Regions from separate parts of the Lactobacillus sp. UBA5813 genome, predicted to be linked through region 2. Evidence: predicted binding sites of a transcription regulator. Region 2 holds the regulator's gene; the other holds the start of a gene.
What was found. Region 2 encodes HrcA, which represses chaperone genes, less so after heat shock. Its sites were predicted from a motif close to TTAGCACTCNNNNNNNNNGAGTGCTAA; they were not measured.
Positions count from the first base shown of each region.

Region 1: the regulator HrcA is predicted to act here: its motif matches at 1,933-1,959, upstream of B2008_RS07775 (ATP-dependent Clp protease ATP-binding subunit).

Region 1 is NZ_DICZ01000044.1:66,465-75,048, forward strand. Features, by position in the region: gene B2008_RS07775 (ATP-dependent Clp protease ATP-binding subunit) at 1-1,889, opposite strand, end outside; gene B2008_RS07780 (hypothetical protein) at 2,113-2,295, shown strand; gene B2008_RS07785 (phosphocarrier protein HPr) at 2,409-2,675, shown strand; gene ptsP (phosphoenolpyruvate--protein phosphotransferase) at 2,675-4,408, shown strand; gene spxA (transcriptional regulator SpxA) at 4,649-5,047, shown strand; gene B2008_RS07800 (adaptor protein MecA) at 5,147-5,884, shown strand; gene B2008_RS07805 (competence protein CoiA family protein) at 5,963-6,829, shown strand; gene B2008_RS07810 (DsbA family protein) at 6,821-7,450, opposite strand; gene B2008_RS07815 (CYTH domain-containing protein) at 7,539-8,159, opposite strand; gene B2008_RS07820 (GTP pyrophosphokinase) at 8,235-8,584, shown strand, end outside.
Region 2 is NZ_DICZ01000015.1:12,928-21,511, forward strand. Features, by position in the region: gene lepA (translation elongation factor 4) at 1-1,526, opposite strand, end outside; gene dnaJ (molecular chaperone DnaJ) at 1,645-2,799, opposite strand; gene dnaK (molecular chaperone DnaK) at 2,884-4,746, opposite strand; gene grpE (nucleotide exchange factor GrpE) at 4,765-5,346, opposite strand; gene hrcA (heat-inducible transcriptional repressor HrcA) at 5,366-6,412, opposite strand; gene abc-f (ribosomal protection-like ABC-F family protein) at 6,511-8,037, opposite strand; gene ribF (riboflavin biosynthesis protein RibF) at 8,277-8,584, opposite strand, start outside.

The sequences.
Region 1 (8,584 bases), on a different contig from region 2:
CGGTTCAAAAACTCTGGCTTGAAGTATTGCGTCATTGCGCTTCTCGCAGAATCTTGATCTTCATCACTGTTTTCAGCAGCAAAACCAACACTGGCAGTACTGATTCCTTGACCAGCATTAGAGGTCATGATGATGATTGTATCTTTAAAGGAAACAGTTCTGCCTTGTGAGTCGGTTAAACGACCATCGTCAAGAATTTGCAAGAAGAGGTTCATGACATCAGGATTTGCCTTTTCAATTTCATCAAGCAAAATCAAGCTATATGGATTGTGCCGAACTTGTTCAGTTAATTGACCAGCTTCTTCGTAGCCTACATAACCAGGAGCTGAACCGATCAATTTAGAAACTGAATATTGTTCCATGTATTCGGACATGTCGAAACGAATCATCGCATCTTCAGAACCAAACATTTGCTTAGCAAGTTGTTTGGCAAGTTCAGTCTTCCCAACACCAGTAGGTCCTACGAAGAGGAAGGAGCCGATTGGTCTGCCGGACTTGTTGAAACCAATTCTGTTACGACGAATTGCCCGAGCAACTTGATCAACGGCCTCGTCTTGTCCGATAACTTTACTCTTCAAATCACTGGCCAAGTTTTTCAATTGGTTTTCTTCTTGCTTTTGAATATCGCCAACTGGAATGTTAGTCTTTTCCTCAACAATCTTGTCCATGATCTTATCAGTAATGATAGGAGCTTTATCAGGGTCAACCTTTTGATCCTTCATCTTGTCATACTTTTCGATTTGATCGCGGTAGTAGGCAGCCTTTTCATAATCTTCATTCTTTAAAGCTTCTTGCTTTAATTCTTCTGCTACTTTAATTCTTTCCTTCATCTTATCTTGATCAATGTAAGGAATAGTCAAATTCATTCTTGAACCAGCTTCATCAAGAAGGTCAATGGCTTTGTCTGGCAAGAAACGGTCTTGAATGTAGCGAGCAGAAAGCTTGACAGCTGCTTCAATGGCCTTATCGGTATATTTAACGTGGTGATAATCTTCGTAGCGCTTTTGAATGCCTTTTAAGATTCTGATCGTTTCATCAATTGAAGGCTCTTTAACTTCTACAGGTTGGAAACGACGTGCCAAAGCAGAATCCTTTTCAATTTCACGGTATTCTTTAATCGTAGTTGCACCAACTAATTGTAGTTCGCCACGAGCTAAAGCTGGCTTAATAATGTTGCCGGCATCCATTCCGCCTTCAGCATTACCTGCACCAACGATTTCATGAATTTCATCAATGAAGAGAATAACATCTTTTCTAGATTCCAATTCTTTGATTAATTGTTCCATTCTTTGTTCGAATTGACCACGAAAGCCAGTTCCTTGTACTAATGAAACAACATTTAATGAAATAATTTTCTTATCTTGCAATTTAGCAGGGACGGAACCATCAACAATTTGTTGAGCTAATCCTTCAACAACAGCGGTCTTACCGACACCGGCTTCACCGATTAAAACAGGGTTGTTTTTGGTTCTTCTGTTTAAAATCTCAATAACACGTGAAATTTCTTGATCACGTCCGATTACTGGGTCAATTTTTCCTTTTTTAGCAAGGGCAGTAAGATCAGTACCATATTGATCAAGCAGAGAACGACCACCGTTTCCGGCATTTCCACCGCCCATTTGCATTTCGGGTCCTTGATTATTCATATTATTATTGTTTGCGGCATTTGAGTTATTGCCATTAATGGCATTGAATAGGTCATCAAAGTCGCCAAAGAATTCATTATTATCGTTATTCATATTGATATTACCTAAATTACTTAAATTTCCTTGTTCATTTCTTAATTCTTGATAACAGTGTTGACATAAATCAATTTCACGGCTCTGACCATTTACCTTTGCATAAAGATGGATGGAGGCTAGCCGCTTGTGACAGTTTTGACAAAGCAATAATATTACCGCCTTTCGCTTTAAACATACACAAATTGTAAAATTAGCACTCTTTAAAGTCAAGTGCTAAGCATTACAATCGAATATTAAAAAAGAAAAATATACCTTATTAATAAAGAAAGTGATTTTTACCTGAAAATAAGATTATTGCATTAGTCATTTTGAATGAAGTAGAATAAAAAGGTCGGAAATTATAAACTCAAGATTGAGAGCGGTGATGTAAATGGACTATCAAAAGATTCTTGACCAAATAGTCAGCGGCGAATTGAAAGAATATAAAGTAGAGCCAAAAGATGCTTTCGACTTTCAAGCAGCATTGCGAAACTATGGAAAAAGACAAAATATTACTGGTCGTGCTGAAAGAGGCGGTACAATTATATATACCGCCAACAAGAGCGATGACTAAATAATGTAAACTGTTACATAATTGTTGTGCTAACGGCAAAAAAATGATAACCTATCATTCGGATGGGTATTTATTACCGATTAATTTGTTTAAAATTAAAGGAGATATTCAAAATGGAAAAACGCGATTTTCACATTATTGCAGAAACTGGTATTCATGCACGTCCAGCTACTTTGTTGGTGCAAGCTGCTTCAAAGTTTGGTTCAGACGTTAACTTGGAATACAACGGCAAGTCTGTAAACTTAAAGTCAATCATGGGTGTTATGTCACTTGGTGTTGGTAAAAACGCTGATGTTACTATCACTGCTGAAGGTGACGATGAAAAAGACGCATTAGACGCAATTGCAGATACTATGAAAAAAGAAGGTTTAGCTGAATAATGACCAAGACTTTAAAAGGAATTGCTGCAAGTGACGGTATTGCTGTTGCTCCAGCTTATCTTCTTGTTGAGCCTGATCTTTCATTCACTAAATATTCAATTAATGATGTTGATTCAGAAGTAAGTCGTTACAAGAAGGCTGTTTCTGATTCAACTGCTGAAGTGGAAAAAATCCGTGATGTAGCTAAGAAGAGTTTAGGTGAAAAAGGAGCTCAAGTTTTTGAGGCTCACTTAATGATTTTGAATGACCCAGAATTCACTGGTGCTATTGAAACTGAAATTAAGAACTCCAGCATTAATGCTGAAGCTGCATTGGACGAAACTGCTCAAAAATTTATCAAGATTTTTGAGGGTATGACTGATAACCCTTATATGCAAGAACGTGCTGCCGATGTACGTGATGTTTCAAAGCGTATCATGGCACACCTTCTTGGTAAGAAGTTACCAAACCCTGCTTCAATTGATCACGAAGTAATCGTTGTTGCTCATGACTTGACTCCAAGTGATACTGCACAACTTAACAAGAAATACGTTAAGGGCTTTGTTACTGATGTTGGTGGTCGTACCGCTCACTCAGCAATCATGGCTCGTTCATTGGAATTGCCAGCCGTAGTTGGTACTGGTTCAATTACCAAAGATATTAAGGATGGTCAAAACATGATCGCTGATGGCTTAGACGGTGTTGCAATCGTTGAACCAAGCGATGACCAAGTTGCTGAATACAAGCAAAAAGGTGAAGACTTCCTTAAACAAAAGGCTGAATGGGCTAAATTGAAGGATGAACCTTCAGTTACTGCTGATGGTAAGAAATTTACTATTGCAGCCAACATTGGTACTCCAAATGATATGCCTGGCGTTCATGAAAACGGTGCTGAAGCTGTTGGTTTGTACAGAACTGAATTCTTGTACATGGATTCTTCAGACTTTCCAACCGAAGATGACCAATTTGAAGCTTACAAGGCTGTTATCGAAGGTATGAAGGGCAAGCAAGTTATCATCAGAACTATGGATATTGGTGGTGACAAGCACCTTGATTACTGGGATTTGCCACAAGAAATGAACCCATTCTTAGGTGTTCGTGCTATTAGACTTTCACTTAAGAACGAGAACATTTTCCGTACGCAATTAAGAGCTTTGCTTCGTGCATCTGCTTACGGCAAGTTGGGTATTATGTTCCCAATGATTGGTACCTTAGCAGAATTACGTCAAGCTAAAGGCATCTTGAATGAAGAAAAAGACAAATTGATCAAGAAGGGCGTTAAGATCGGAGACGACTTACAAGTTGGTATGATGATCGAAGTTCCTGCTGCTGCTATTTTGGCTGATCAATTTGCTAAAGAAGTTGACTTCTTCTCAATTGGTACTAACGACCTTATCCAATACACTATGGCTGCTGACCGTGGTAACGATAACGTTTATTACTTGTACCAACCATGCAACCCATCAGTATTACGCTTGATTAAGCACACTATTGATAGTGCCCACGAAAATGGTATTTGGTGTGGTATGTGTGGTGAAGCTGCTGGTGATAACACCATGTTCCCAATTTTGCTTTCAATGGGACTTGATGAATATTCAATGAGTGCAACTTCAATCTTGAGAATCAGAAGCTTAATGAAAAAGTTAAGTACTGCTGATCTTAAGGAATTAGCTAACAAAGCATGTTATGTTTCAGAAACTGCTGAAGATAACGAAAAGTTGGTTAATGACTTTATGGCAAGGCTTAACAAATAATAAAGCGAAAAGCATTCGAGTTTTATACTCAAATGCTTTTTTTATGTCTTTTTTAAGCTGCTCTTATATAAAAATTCACACTTTCTTCACGAAATCCAGGTATTCTTAGAACATACAATTGATTAAACATAATTTGTTAAAAATAAATTAATTGTGACTTACAAAAAGAAAGTAAATGTGTTATACTTAATAAAACACGAAAAAGCGTATACGATTATTTGTTCTGAGGAGCGTGAAAAAATGGTAGATTTATATGTATCTCCTAGTTGTACTTCATGTCGCAAAGCAAAGGCTTGGCTTGAGAAGCACAACATTCCATACAAGGAAAGAAATATTTTTTCTGAGCCATTAACCAAACGTGAGCTTCTTCAAATCTTGCGCATGACTGAAAATGGAACTGAAGAAATTATTTCGACTCGCTCAAGAGCCTTTCAACAATTGAAAATTAATTTGGATGATTTATCTATTGATAAGTTGCTTGACTTGCTAGAAAAGAATCCAAGTTTATTAAGAAGACCAATTATTATGGATGATCGTCGACTTCAAGTTGGTTACAATGAAGATGAAATTCGTCGTTTCTTGCCTCGTAAGGTTCGTCGTTTAGAACTAGCTGAAGCCCAAAAAATTGCTGATTTATAATTTTTAAGCGCTAGTTTTGATTAACTAACGCTTTTGTTTTATTTAAAAAATATTGTAGTATAGTACTATATAACTAACGAAAAACCGGAGGTGAATTAAATGCAAGTTGAACATATTGATGAAAATACAATTCGTGTTCGAATTGATAAGGAAGAACTTGTCGCACGCGGTTTAAAAGTTTTAGATTTGCTAGGCAATAAAGAAATGATTCAGCATTTCTTCTATTCAATTTTGTCAGAAGTTGATACCGATCACACTTTTGCTAAAGATACGCCTGTTTCTTTTCAAATAATGCCTAATAATAGTGGATTAGATTTGTTAATCAGCAAAGTCAAAAACGCAAATAACAACGATTTGCAAAAAATGCTCGGGGACAATAATCCGCAACCTGAAACAAGTGAAAATCATGATGAACTTAGAAGAAGCTTCTTTGATTTAAATCCTGATGATGATGCAAAAACAGAAGTTGATCCCGTAAGCGTTGAAAATGACAGTTTTGTCTCACCACAGGCCAAAAACGCCTACTGGAAGTTTCAAAGCAGTCATTGCTACCAATTCAAGGATTTAGGCGAAGCCGTTGAATTGGCTGACAGTTTGCATGCCAGTGATCTGGCTTCAAGCCTTTATTTCTTCAAAGGATCTTATTTCATCAAATTATCATTTTTAAATGAAGATTATACTGAATTAAATCCAGCAGATGCTTGGGCAATTGCGAATGAATATGGCATTAAAATCACTGATGATCAAATGAAAATGGTGCAGGATGAAGGCAAATGCATTATTGAACGAGATGCGTTAGGCAATTTGCGTCATTATTTTAAACAACAAAGTCGTTAAAAATTAAGAATTATTAAAGAAGAAAAAGAGCAGAAAAATTCTGCTCTTTTTTTCGTATTTAATAAATGGGTGATTAATTTGTATGCAGCATTACTGAATGAAAAACTTGTTTTAGCCATAGAAGAGGCGGGACTGGTTCGTCTGAAAATAAAAAAATTAAATAGTGACGAATATCGTTGTCCGCATTGTCAAAAAGGGGTGATACTGATTGTCTCCCAATCGAAGGCGGCATTTTTTAAACATTGGATTCACTATCAGGACGGGCAAGGTGAAAAAGAAGAGCATCATAATTCCAAAATGCTGTTAAAAGCAGCCTTTACAGCGGCAGGCTTTCCTGCGCAAACAGAAATTCCGCTCGCTGATGGGCAGCTTAGAGCGGATGTGCTTGTGTCAAGCAAACTCGCACTTGAAGTTCAGTGTGCGCCTCTGTCTGATGCCGAATTTAACAAGCGACATCGGCTATATCAAAAAATTAATGTACTGGATTTGTGGATTGTTGGTAGCCGACATTATTTGAAGCAGCGAATAAAAAAGAAGCAATTGATCTTTTTCCGTGAAAGTCAACGCTGGGGTTGCTACTATTTGGAAGTTGACCCGCAGAAAAATCAATTGTGCCTAAAATATAATATCTGGCAAGAACCAGTTACTAGGAAACTTCGTTATCAACAAGCTAGATTTAGTTTAGATGAATTTGGCGTCAAAAAATTTTGGGATTTTAAACCTGTTTTTAAAAAATTTACTGTTAATTCTCAAAAGCAGGAGGAATATTTGAGACAGCAGGTGCGTACCAAAACTGAATTTGGCTTAAGAATTGCGGTCCAGTTGTATGATCATCATTTTACTCTAGAAGACTTGCCAGCAGAGATTTTTCAAAAATGGCGCAAACCAGGACAGATTGATGCCGTCAGTTTTTATCTACAAAAAAAGCCAACCGCGCTAGATTAAACGCAAATGGTTGGCTGAAAATAATTCTGTAAATGAATTTTTGGGTTGAATAGAAGGCTGAGGTCTGAAGATATTAGCTAATTCATCTTCGTTAATTAATCCTTCTAATAAAATTCCGCTTTCCGAAGCATCATTTTCATTAAAAATGACCGTTGTCGGGGTTTTCTTAATATTCCATTGAGCTGCTAAATTACGATCTTGTGTAATTGAATCCTTGACGTAGTCACTAGAACGCAATTGATTGATCTTTTCAACATTTAAATTTAGCTTTTGAATTACTTTTTCTGACAATTCAAGCGGACAAAAAACTGCTTCTTCATTCAACTTCTGCTGCAATTCCCGCAGAAAACGACGAGCTTTCTTATTGCCATATGCAATTTTGATTGCATGATATTCCTCTAATGCACGGTTGGTAGCCACAGTGCAATAAGAAAAACTGCCAAGTTTTTGTGCCACCATACGACGGCGAATCATATCGTCCTGAATGACATTCACATTTGCAATTGGAATGAAGTGGCAGCAGGCATCTATTTCTAAATTATCAATTACTTTTTTGACTTTATTCTCAATATTGTAACAATACAAGCCAATTGGATTTATGAAGAGAAAAATCTCAAACATAGCTTTAACCCCTCTTGCTAAAATTCTCAGTATTTACTTTAACAAGAAATAAAAACTCATACAAAAAATACGCTTTATTTTCTATATGTTATTTTCGGTGAGCGGTTGCACGCGCAATTTTATTTTGATTGGTACTGGCTGCTGTTTGTTTAAAGTGATATTTTCTTTCCAACTTTTCTTGGACTTTTTTGATTAAAGCAGGATTAGTATCTTCAATCTCTAATTCATAGTCACAAAAGTTATCTGGATAACTGGTAGAATCAAGCGTTAATTCACAATTTTGTGGACCATCTGCTAAAATACGCCGCGTTTTGCTCCAGGTAAATAAGACTAATTTGCTGCTTTCTTTGGCAAAATGCTCTTGAAGATAGCTGCCAACATTGCCGGCAAAAGTAAACATTTGCCCATCTTTAGCTTGCTGTACCATCTTTTTTGCTTCTTGAACAGACAAATCATCGTTAATTTCAATTACTTCATGAAAGTCTGTTTGAACAGGACGAGGATCAGGCACTTTCATTGTCTGTTCGGCGTGATCGCTAAATATGCGAATTCTGAGACCGATGTTGTGCGTTTTTAATAACCAATCAGGGGTGTCAAAATAATAGTTTTCCTGCTTAAAATCAGCCTTGTGGTCGAAGTCTGTAACTAGATCATCGTAGACTTCACGTTTTAAAATGGTTTTTGCTTCGATTTCACGATTTTTACTCAAATAAGTTCACTCCAATCTCTCTTATACGATTATATGTTAAAATTTAGATGTTTGTTGTAAGAAAGGAAATTTTTCATGGACATAGATTGGGATAACTTCTTATGGCCTTATGATGAGGCAGTACGTGAATTAAAAGTTAAGTTTCGTTCCTTAAGACAAAGTTTTTTAACCAAGGGAGAACATTCACCAATTGAATTTGTAATTGGAAGAGTAAAAACGATCGATTCAATTAAAGAAAAGATGACCCGCCGAGTTATCAGTCCCGAAGCAATTGAAACCGATATGCAGGACATTGCAGGCATCAGAATCGTAACGCAATTCGTGGATGATATTTATAATGTTGTCGATTTGATTCATGCTCGTGATGATATGGAAGTTGTTGAAGAACGCGATTATATTCAAAATGCGAAGCCGTCTGGCTACCG
Region 2 (8,584 bases):
GCGATAAAGCTGAGGGCATCAATTGGCTCTTTATTAAGTAAAATATCAATCTTAACCAGGTCAGTTGAACGGTAGCCCGTAATTTTGTAATCAAGTGAAGCATAGCCTTTAGTAGATGACTTTAAATCGTCAAAGAAGTCAAAAATGATTTCGGCTAATGGCATGTTGTAGATGACATTGACTCTGTACTTGTCAAGATAATCCATGGTGACAAATTCGCCACGTTTTCTTTGGCAAAGTTCCATGACTGGACCAACAAAGTCGTTTGGTACCATGATTTCAGCCTTAACATAAGGTTCTTGCACTTCTTTGTATTCACCAGCATCTGGCAAATCTGATGGGTTATCAATAACCTTGGTTGAACCATCATTCATAATTGCATGATAATCAACTGATGGTGCGGTCATGATCAGATCTAAGTCGAACTCTTGTTCTAATCGCTCCTGAATAACGTCCATGTGTAACAGACCTAAGAATCCGCAACGAAAACCAAAGCCTAAAGCCGTAGAAGTTTCAGGCTCAAATTCGAGCGCTGCATCATTTAACTGCAGCTTTTGCAGAGCTTCTTTTAAATCTTCATAGTCACGGTTATCTACTGGATACATACCAGAATAAACCATTGGTGGAATTTGCCGGTAGCCCGGAAGTGGTTCTGCAGTAGGATTATCCGCTTGAGTGATAGTATCACCCACACGAGTTTCACGAACCGATTTAATATTGGCAGTAATGTAGCCTACATCCCCAGCAATCAAAATGTCTTTTTTAATAGGATGTGGACTTGAAACACCAACTTCGGTAACTTCGTATTCCTTGCCTGTATTCATAATCTGAATCTTGTCACCAGGCTTGACCGCACCATCTTCGATTTTGACTGACATGACAACGCCGCGATAGTCATCGTATTTAGAGTCAAAAATCAAGGCCTTAAGCGGTGCAGTAATATCACCAGATGGAGCTGGAATATCTTTTACTACTTTTTCAAGCATGTCCTTGATGCCTTGTCCGGTTTTACCAGAGACTTCAGCAGCTTCTGAAGCATCCAGACCGAGCATCTCTTGGATTTCTTCCTTAGTCTTAGGAATGTCAGCAGAAGGCAAATCGATTTTATTAATTACAGGCAAAATGGCTAAATCATCATCGATAGCTAAATAAGTGTTGGCCAAAGTCTGAGCTTGCACACCCTGTGAAGCATCAACGACCATTAATGCCCCTTCACAGGCAGCCAAAGAACGTGAGACTTCATAAGAAAAGTCCACGTGCCCTGGTGTATCGATCAGGTGGAAAATGTAGTCTTCGCCATCTTCAGCATGGTACTTGACTTCAACTGAGTTCATTTTAATAGTAATACCGCGTTGACGTTCAAGCGGCATATCATCCAGCATCTGATTCTTGAGTTGTCTTTCACTTACTGTATCTGTTAATTCAAGAATTCTATCGGCAATTGTAGACTTACCGTGGTCAATATGAGCTACAATTGCGAAATTTCGAATATGTTTTTGGTAGTCTTTTAATTTTTCTAAATCCATAAAACGTGTTCACCCTTTACTATCTTACTTATTATAGCAAAGCTAGCAGTGTAGATAAAACTTCTGCATCAAAAAATACTCATTCTTGCGAATGAGTATTTCTTTGATTATATTCTTTTTAATCACCGTTCAGCTTGTCTTTAAGTCGTTCAAAGAATCCCTTGCCTTGCGGAGTGATTGATTCGCCACTAGCCTTAACAAAGTCAACCAAAGCTTGTTTTTGAGCTTCATTAACTTTCTTTGGAATCTTAACTTCCACAGTAGTGATTTGATCACCATTGCCACCGCCACGAATGTAAGGCACGCCTTCACCGCGAAGGGTAAACTTTTGGTTTGGCTGTGTTCCAGCTGGAATCTTTAAATTCTTTTCACCATGCACGGTCTTAACTTTGATTTCGTCGCCTAAAGTTGCTTGCGCAAAGGAGATTGGAACGGTTGTGTAAATTGTATTGCCACGTCTTTCAAAGTCCTTAGAAGGCTTAATCCGGTAGCTAATGTACAAGTCACCGTAAGGGCCGCCGTTCTTGCCAGCTTCACCCTGACCTTCATAGCGCAATTGCTGACCATTATCAATGCCAGCTGGAATATCAACTTCAAGAGTATTCTTTGCTTCAACTGTTCCTTTACCATGACAGGTCTTGCATGGATGTTCAATAATAACACCCTTGCCTTGACACTTGTCACAAACAGTTTGTCGTTGCAACATTCCAAAAACTGATCTCTGAGTAATAGTCATATAGCCAGTACCATGACATTTATCACAGGTAATTGGATGGGTTCCTTTTTCAGCACCAGTACCATGACAGGCTTGACAAGTTTCGCTGCGATTGTATGAAACTTGCGTCTTTTTACCATTAATGGCATCCATAAAGTCAATGGTTAAAGTGTAATCCAAATCTTCACCACGTTGCGGTGCCGTTGGATCTACTTGTTGACGCTGGCCAGCACCACCACCGAAGATATCGTTAAAGATATCTCCGAAGTCGCTAAAGCCACCGAAGCCTTGGCCACTATAAGCACCTTGAGCACCACCCCCAAAGCCACCTTGACCGTTAACGCCAGCAGAACCAAATTGATCATATTGTGCCCGCTTTTGCTTATCATGCAAAACTTCATAGGCTTCATTGACCTGCTTATACTTTTCTTCAGCGCCTGGTTCATGGTTTAGGTCTGGGTGATACTTTTTGGCTAATCTACGATATGCTTTATTAATTTCCTGTTCACTGGCATTTCGATCAACACCGAGAACTTTGTAGTAATCTTCTTGTGCCAAAATTTAAACTCCTCACTATTGAAAAGAAAAGAACTACCCTTAAGCAGTTCTTTTCTTAATAGGCTATTCAAATTATAAACCCTTTTACTTATTTGGGTCTACTTTGTGGAAACTACCATCTTGGGCACCGCCATTGTTGCCACCATTTGGATTGCCACCTTGTGGGCCTTGAGGACCTGCTTGTGGCCCTGCTTGACCTTGAGCACCTTGAGCTCCACCATTTTGTTGGTAAAGCTTAACGGCTAAATCTTGGGCAGCCTTAGACAAAGCATCTTTCTTTTCTTTCATTTCATCTAAGTTGTTGTCCTTTTGAGCCTTCTTCAATGCTTCAAGTGCATCTTCAACTGGTTTGCGGTCGCTGTCTGACAACTTGCCTTTAGTTTCTTTCAAAGTCTTGTCAGTAGTGAAGATCAATTGATCAACTTCATTTCTAAGGTCTGCTTCTTCCTTACGCTTCTTATCTTCGTCAGCGTGTTCTTCAGCATCCTTTTGCATCTTCTTGATTTCTTCATCAGACAAACCAGATGAACTCTTAATGGTAATCTTTTGTTCCTTACCAGTACCCATATCCTTAGCAGATACATTTACGATACCGTTCTTGTCGATATCGAAGGTAACTTGAATTTGAGGAACACCACGTGGTGCAGGTGGAATGTCAGTTAATTCAAAGCGGCCAAGCGTCTTGTCATCTGCTGCCATTGGACGTTCACCTTGAAGTACGTGAATATCTACGGCTTGTTGGTTATCTGCTGCAGTTGAGAAGATTTGACTCTTTGAAGTTGGAATAGTAGTGTTTCTATCAATTAACTTAGTAAAGACGCCACCCATGGTTTCAATACCAAGTGACAATGGAGTAACATCAAGCAAAACGATGTCCTTAACGTCACCTGAGATAACACCACCTTGAATAGCTGCACCCAAAGCAACAGCTTCGTCAGGGTTGATTGAGTGGTCAGGTTCCTTGCCAGACCATTCCTTAACAGCTTTTTGAACGGCTGGAATACGAGTTGAACCACCGTTTAAGATAACCTTGTCGATGTCATTTACAGTCAAGCCGGCATCCTTTAAAGCGTTGTCAAATGGGATCTTGGTCTTTTGTACCAAGTCATCAGTCAATTCATCAAACTTAGCACGAGTTAAATCAGCTTCAAGGTGAAGTGGACCTGATTCACCGGCAGAAATGAATGGAAGAGAAATGTGAGTTGATGATACGCCTGACAAGTCCTTCTTAGCCTTTTCTGCGGCATCCTTTAAACGTTGCATTGCCATCTTATCCTTAGACAAGTCAACGCCATTTTCATCCTTAAAGTTTTGGATCAACCAATCCATGATGGCTTTATCAAAGTCATCACCACCAAGGTGAGTATCACCGTTAGTTGACAATACTTGGAAGACACCGTCACCTAATTGAAGGATGGAAACATCGAAAGTACCACCACCAAGGTCGTAAACCAAAACTTTTTCATCTTGGTCCTTGTTAAGGCCAAAGGCTAAAGCTGAAGCAGTTGGTTCGTTGATAATTCTCTTAACGTTCAAGCCAGCGATCTTACCAGCATCCTTAGTAGCTTGACGTTGTGCATCGTTAAAGTAAGCAGGAACAGTAATAACAGCGTCTGTTACTTTTTCACCCAAGTAGTCTTCTGAGAACTTCTTGATGTATTGCAAAATAAAGGCTGAGATTTCTTGTGGAGTGTATTCCTTGTCGCCAACCTTAACTTTGTAATCAGCTTCACCCATGTGACGCTTAATTGAAACAATAGTGTTTGGGTTGGTAATTGCTTGACGCTTTGCAACGTCACCAACTTGAATATCGCCATTCTTAAATGCAACTACAGAAGGAGTAGTACGGTTACCTTCTGGATTAGTGATAATTTTTGGTTCTTTACCTTCAAGTACTGCAACTGCTGAGTTGGTAGTACCTAAGTCAATACCAATAACTTTTGACATAAGTTAAACTCCTCTCTTCTATTGTGCAACTACAACCATTGCTGGTCTAAGTGTACGGTCTTTATATTGATATCCTTTTTGTAAAACCTGAACAACGTGGCCTTTTTGATCATCATCTTTAGCAGCAACTGTTTGAACAGCTTGATGCAATGTCGGATCAAATTCTACGCCTTCAGCATCGATCTCAACGATGCCATGGGCTTTCATGGCTTTGACAAGTGAATCCAAAGTCATTTGAACACCCTTTTGGAGTTGCTTAGAAGCAGCATCGTCAGCTTTTACGCTTAATGCTCTTTCCAAATTGTCCATGGCTGGCAAAACATCTTTTGCCAAGCTTTGTGATTCATACTTGATAAGTTGAGCTCTTTCCTTTGAATAGCGGTTTTGAGCATTTTGAATCTCAGCTACGCTACGCAGGTATTTATCTTCAAGTTCCTTATTCTTTTCTTTCAAGGCAGCAATTTCAGCTTCTAGCTTTTTAGCATTATCATCGGCCTTCTTTGCTTCGCCCTTTTTCTTCTTATCTTCAGTCTTAGCCTTTTTAGGAACTTCTTTATCCTTATCCAAGTTCTTTTCACTTGGAAATTCTTCTTTACTCACGGCTAACCTCCTTTATTGTCTATTGAAATTTTCCATAATAATCGAGCAATTTCTTGGCTAGCTCGTTTCTAAAGTATTCAAGCAAACCGATCATTTGTGAATATGGCATATTGGTTGGTCCCAGTAAAGCGATTGTGCCTTTGCCGTGATCACCAACGCTGTATTCTGCAGTCAGCAAACTATAATTTTTAATCAATTCATCTGGAAGTTCTGAACCCAGTCTTACTTGAACCGGATATTTGCTGTCCTTTTCTGGACTGCAATTTAATAATTCAGAGATCAGATCATTGTGATCAACTAATTCATATAGCGAACGCAAATCTTTAACATCATTTTCAGAAGCATTATTCAAAAGATTAATTCGGCCATCGACATACATTTGCTCGCTGGCTGCATCTTTGATCACATCTTCAACTAATGATAATAGTTCGCCGGCATGCTCACCACCAACGCTCTTTGAAGACAAAGCCTTCAGCAAGCTTGGCGTTACTTCTTTCAATCTTTTGCCAACTAGCTGATCATTGATCATTCTGACTGCTTTTTCAATTTCATCGCCATGAACATTGTGCGGTAAAGCATAAATCTGATTTTGTACATTGCCATCGCTGGTGACCAAGATCGCCATAATTTGACGATTAGAAAGAGGCACTATTCTAAAGCCCGTAATCGTTACATCGTGACTTTCCGGTCCTTCTGCAAAAGCAGTGTAATTGGTCAAATCTGAAAGGATTTTTGCTGCTTCCTGCATAATTTCATTGACTTGATGAAATGGTCGATCTAATTGATCAACTATTTGATTGTAAACTGATTCAGAAAGCTGCAACGGTACAACCAAATTATCAAGATAATAACGATAACCATCACTAGAAGGAATCCGGCCGCTGGAAGAGTGCGTTTTTTCAATTAAGCCTTGGTCTTCCAGTACTGCCATTTCGTTTCTAATCGTGGCACTTGATACTTTGATTGGTAGCTGTGTCATCACGGTTTTTGAACCGACAGGTTCGTTAGTACGCGTGAAATCCTGAATGATTGTTTTTAGTATTAATTCTTGACGCTCGGTCAACATAAACATCGCCCTCACTTTTAGCACTCGTATCTCTCAGGTGCTAACAAATTATATTATACTAAAAACTAGCAGTATTGCAACACGAGTGCTAATTTTCTTTAGACTTTTTTATAAGTTAAAGTTTTAAGATGAATCCGACGGCCTGTCACCTGCTGAATAAAGTACTGGTCGTGTTCAACCAATAGCATAGCTGGCTTATTTTCCTTAAGCAGTTTAATCAATTGATCCTGATTAAAAACGTCAAGATAATTTGCCGGTTCATCCCATAAATATAAGTCAGCTGGTTCAACTAATGATTTAGCTATCGCAACACGCTTTTGCTGACCCATGCTCATCTCTTCAATCTTGGTAGAAAAACTTTCTCTTGGAAAACCCATCTTCTTGAGATTATTTAGCAGCTCTTCATAAGAAATTTTTTGCTTATTCGCAAATTCTTTCAAAGTCCCAGTATACTCAGTAAAATCCTGTGGCAAATACGAAATCGATAGGCCGTTTGTAAGCTCAAACTTGCCTTGATAACTGACGTCCCTTGCCTGTCCCAGTAGCAGTTTTAAAAACGTTGATTTACCTGAGCCATTTTTGCCTTCAAGCGAAACTACACAATGATTTTGGACTACCAAGTTTAAATCCTGGAAAAGCTTCTTTCCTTGGATTTCTAAATTTAGATGCTGTGTTTCTAACAAAATTTGATGATAATTCGGATGAAAATTCATTGTTAAGTCTGGCACATCTTCGATGTTGGTCATGAGGCCTTTTTTCTCATTAAGTGCTTTGTCCATTCGGTGCTCAACATTTTTAGCTTTACGCATCATTTTTTCTGCAGCATGACCAATTGCTCCTTTGTTCAGTCTTGTTCTTCTATTAAGAATGTGTTGTGTTTTCATTCCACAGTACTTTTGGGCTTCGATACTATCTGACCAATTATTAAACTGAACGCTCTTATTATTTAAAGATTTGATTTTGCCTTTCAGCTTGGCATTCTTTTCACGGTTAAATTCATCGCGCTTATTTTTCGTATCCTCATAAGCAGCATAATTACCCTGATATAAATGAATTTCGGTATTTTCAATAGCCAAGATATGGTCGGTCACCTGATTCAAGAAATCACGGTCGTGGCTAACAACGATATAACCCTTATCATGCTTCTTAAGATATTGGACAACCTGCTCGCGGCTATCCTCATCCAAATGATCAGTTGGCTCATCGATTAATGGAAAAGCATCCTTATTAGTAAATGACAAAGCGAGTAATACCTTGGTCTGTTCGCCACCGCTTAAAGTATCAAAAGGTTGCCAAAGCAGATTGGGATCAGCATCCATCAAGTTTAATTCACGTTTAAGTTCCCACTGTTCAAAAGAGGTTTGATCTTGTAATTCATACAAAGTAATATTGTCAGGATTATTTATTTCAACAGGAAAATATGAAAAACTGAGCTTGCTTTGAATCTGACCTAAACCTTTCAGTTTACCTCTCAGCAAATTCAAAAAAGTAGTCTTGCCTCTTCCATTTCGACCTACTAAACCTAATTTCCAACTGCTATCCAAATTCAGATTTAAGTCATAAAAAATATTGTCACTGGAATCTTCATATCTAAAAGAGAGTTTTGTAATCTTTATTGTGCTCATCAAATCATCTCACGCAAAAAGAGAGTCTGCACTTCCAGCAAGCACAGACTCTCTCATTCTTTTCGTATGAAAAAAAGAAGCATCCCGTCTACCTTTAATCTTGCCAAAAGTGCATAGTATCTCCTTAATTAAAAGAATTAAATTCAACTATGTTTTGATTGCAAGATTAAAGACGCAACGGCGATCCTTCTTTCTAAAATTAAATTTCAATTGATGTGTTAAATATACCACCTTATCAATTATTTATCAAGATGATTTGCAAAATAAGCTTTAATTTCGGTTTGATCCTTCTTGAGCTGCTTCTTCAAAGCGGCCAAACTATTGAATTTGATTTCACCCCGAGTGTATTTATACCATTTGATTTCCATCGGTTTGCCATACACATCTTCATCAAAGTTAAAAATATTCGATTCAATATAGATGCGCTTTTCTTGTCCGATTGTCACATTATAGCCAACACTCGTCATTGATTCGTACCATTGGCCGTTAACTTTCGTTCTGGTAGCATAAACTCCAATTTTGGGAATTGCCTTTTTATTCTGCCAGA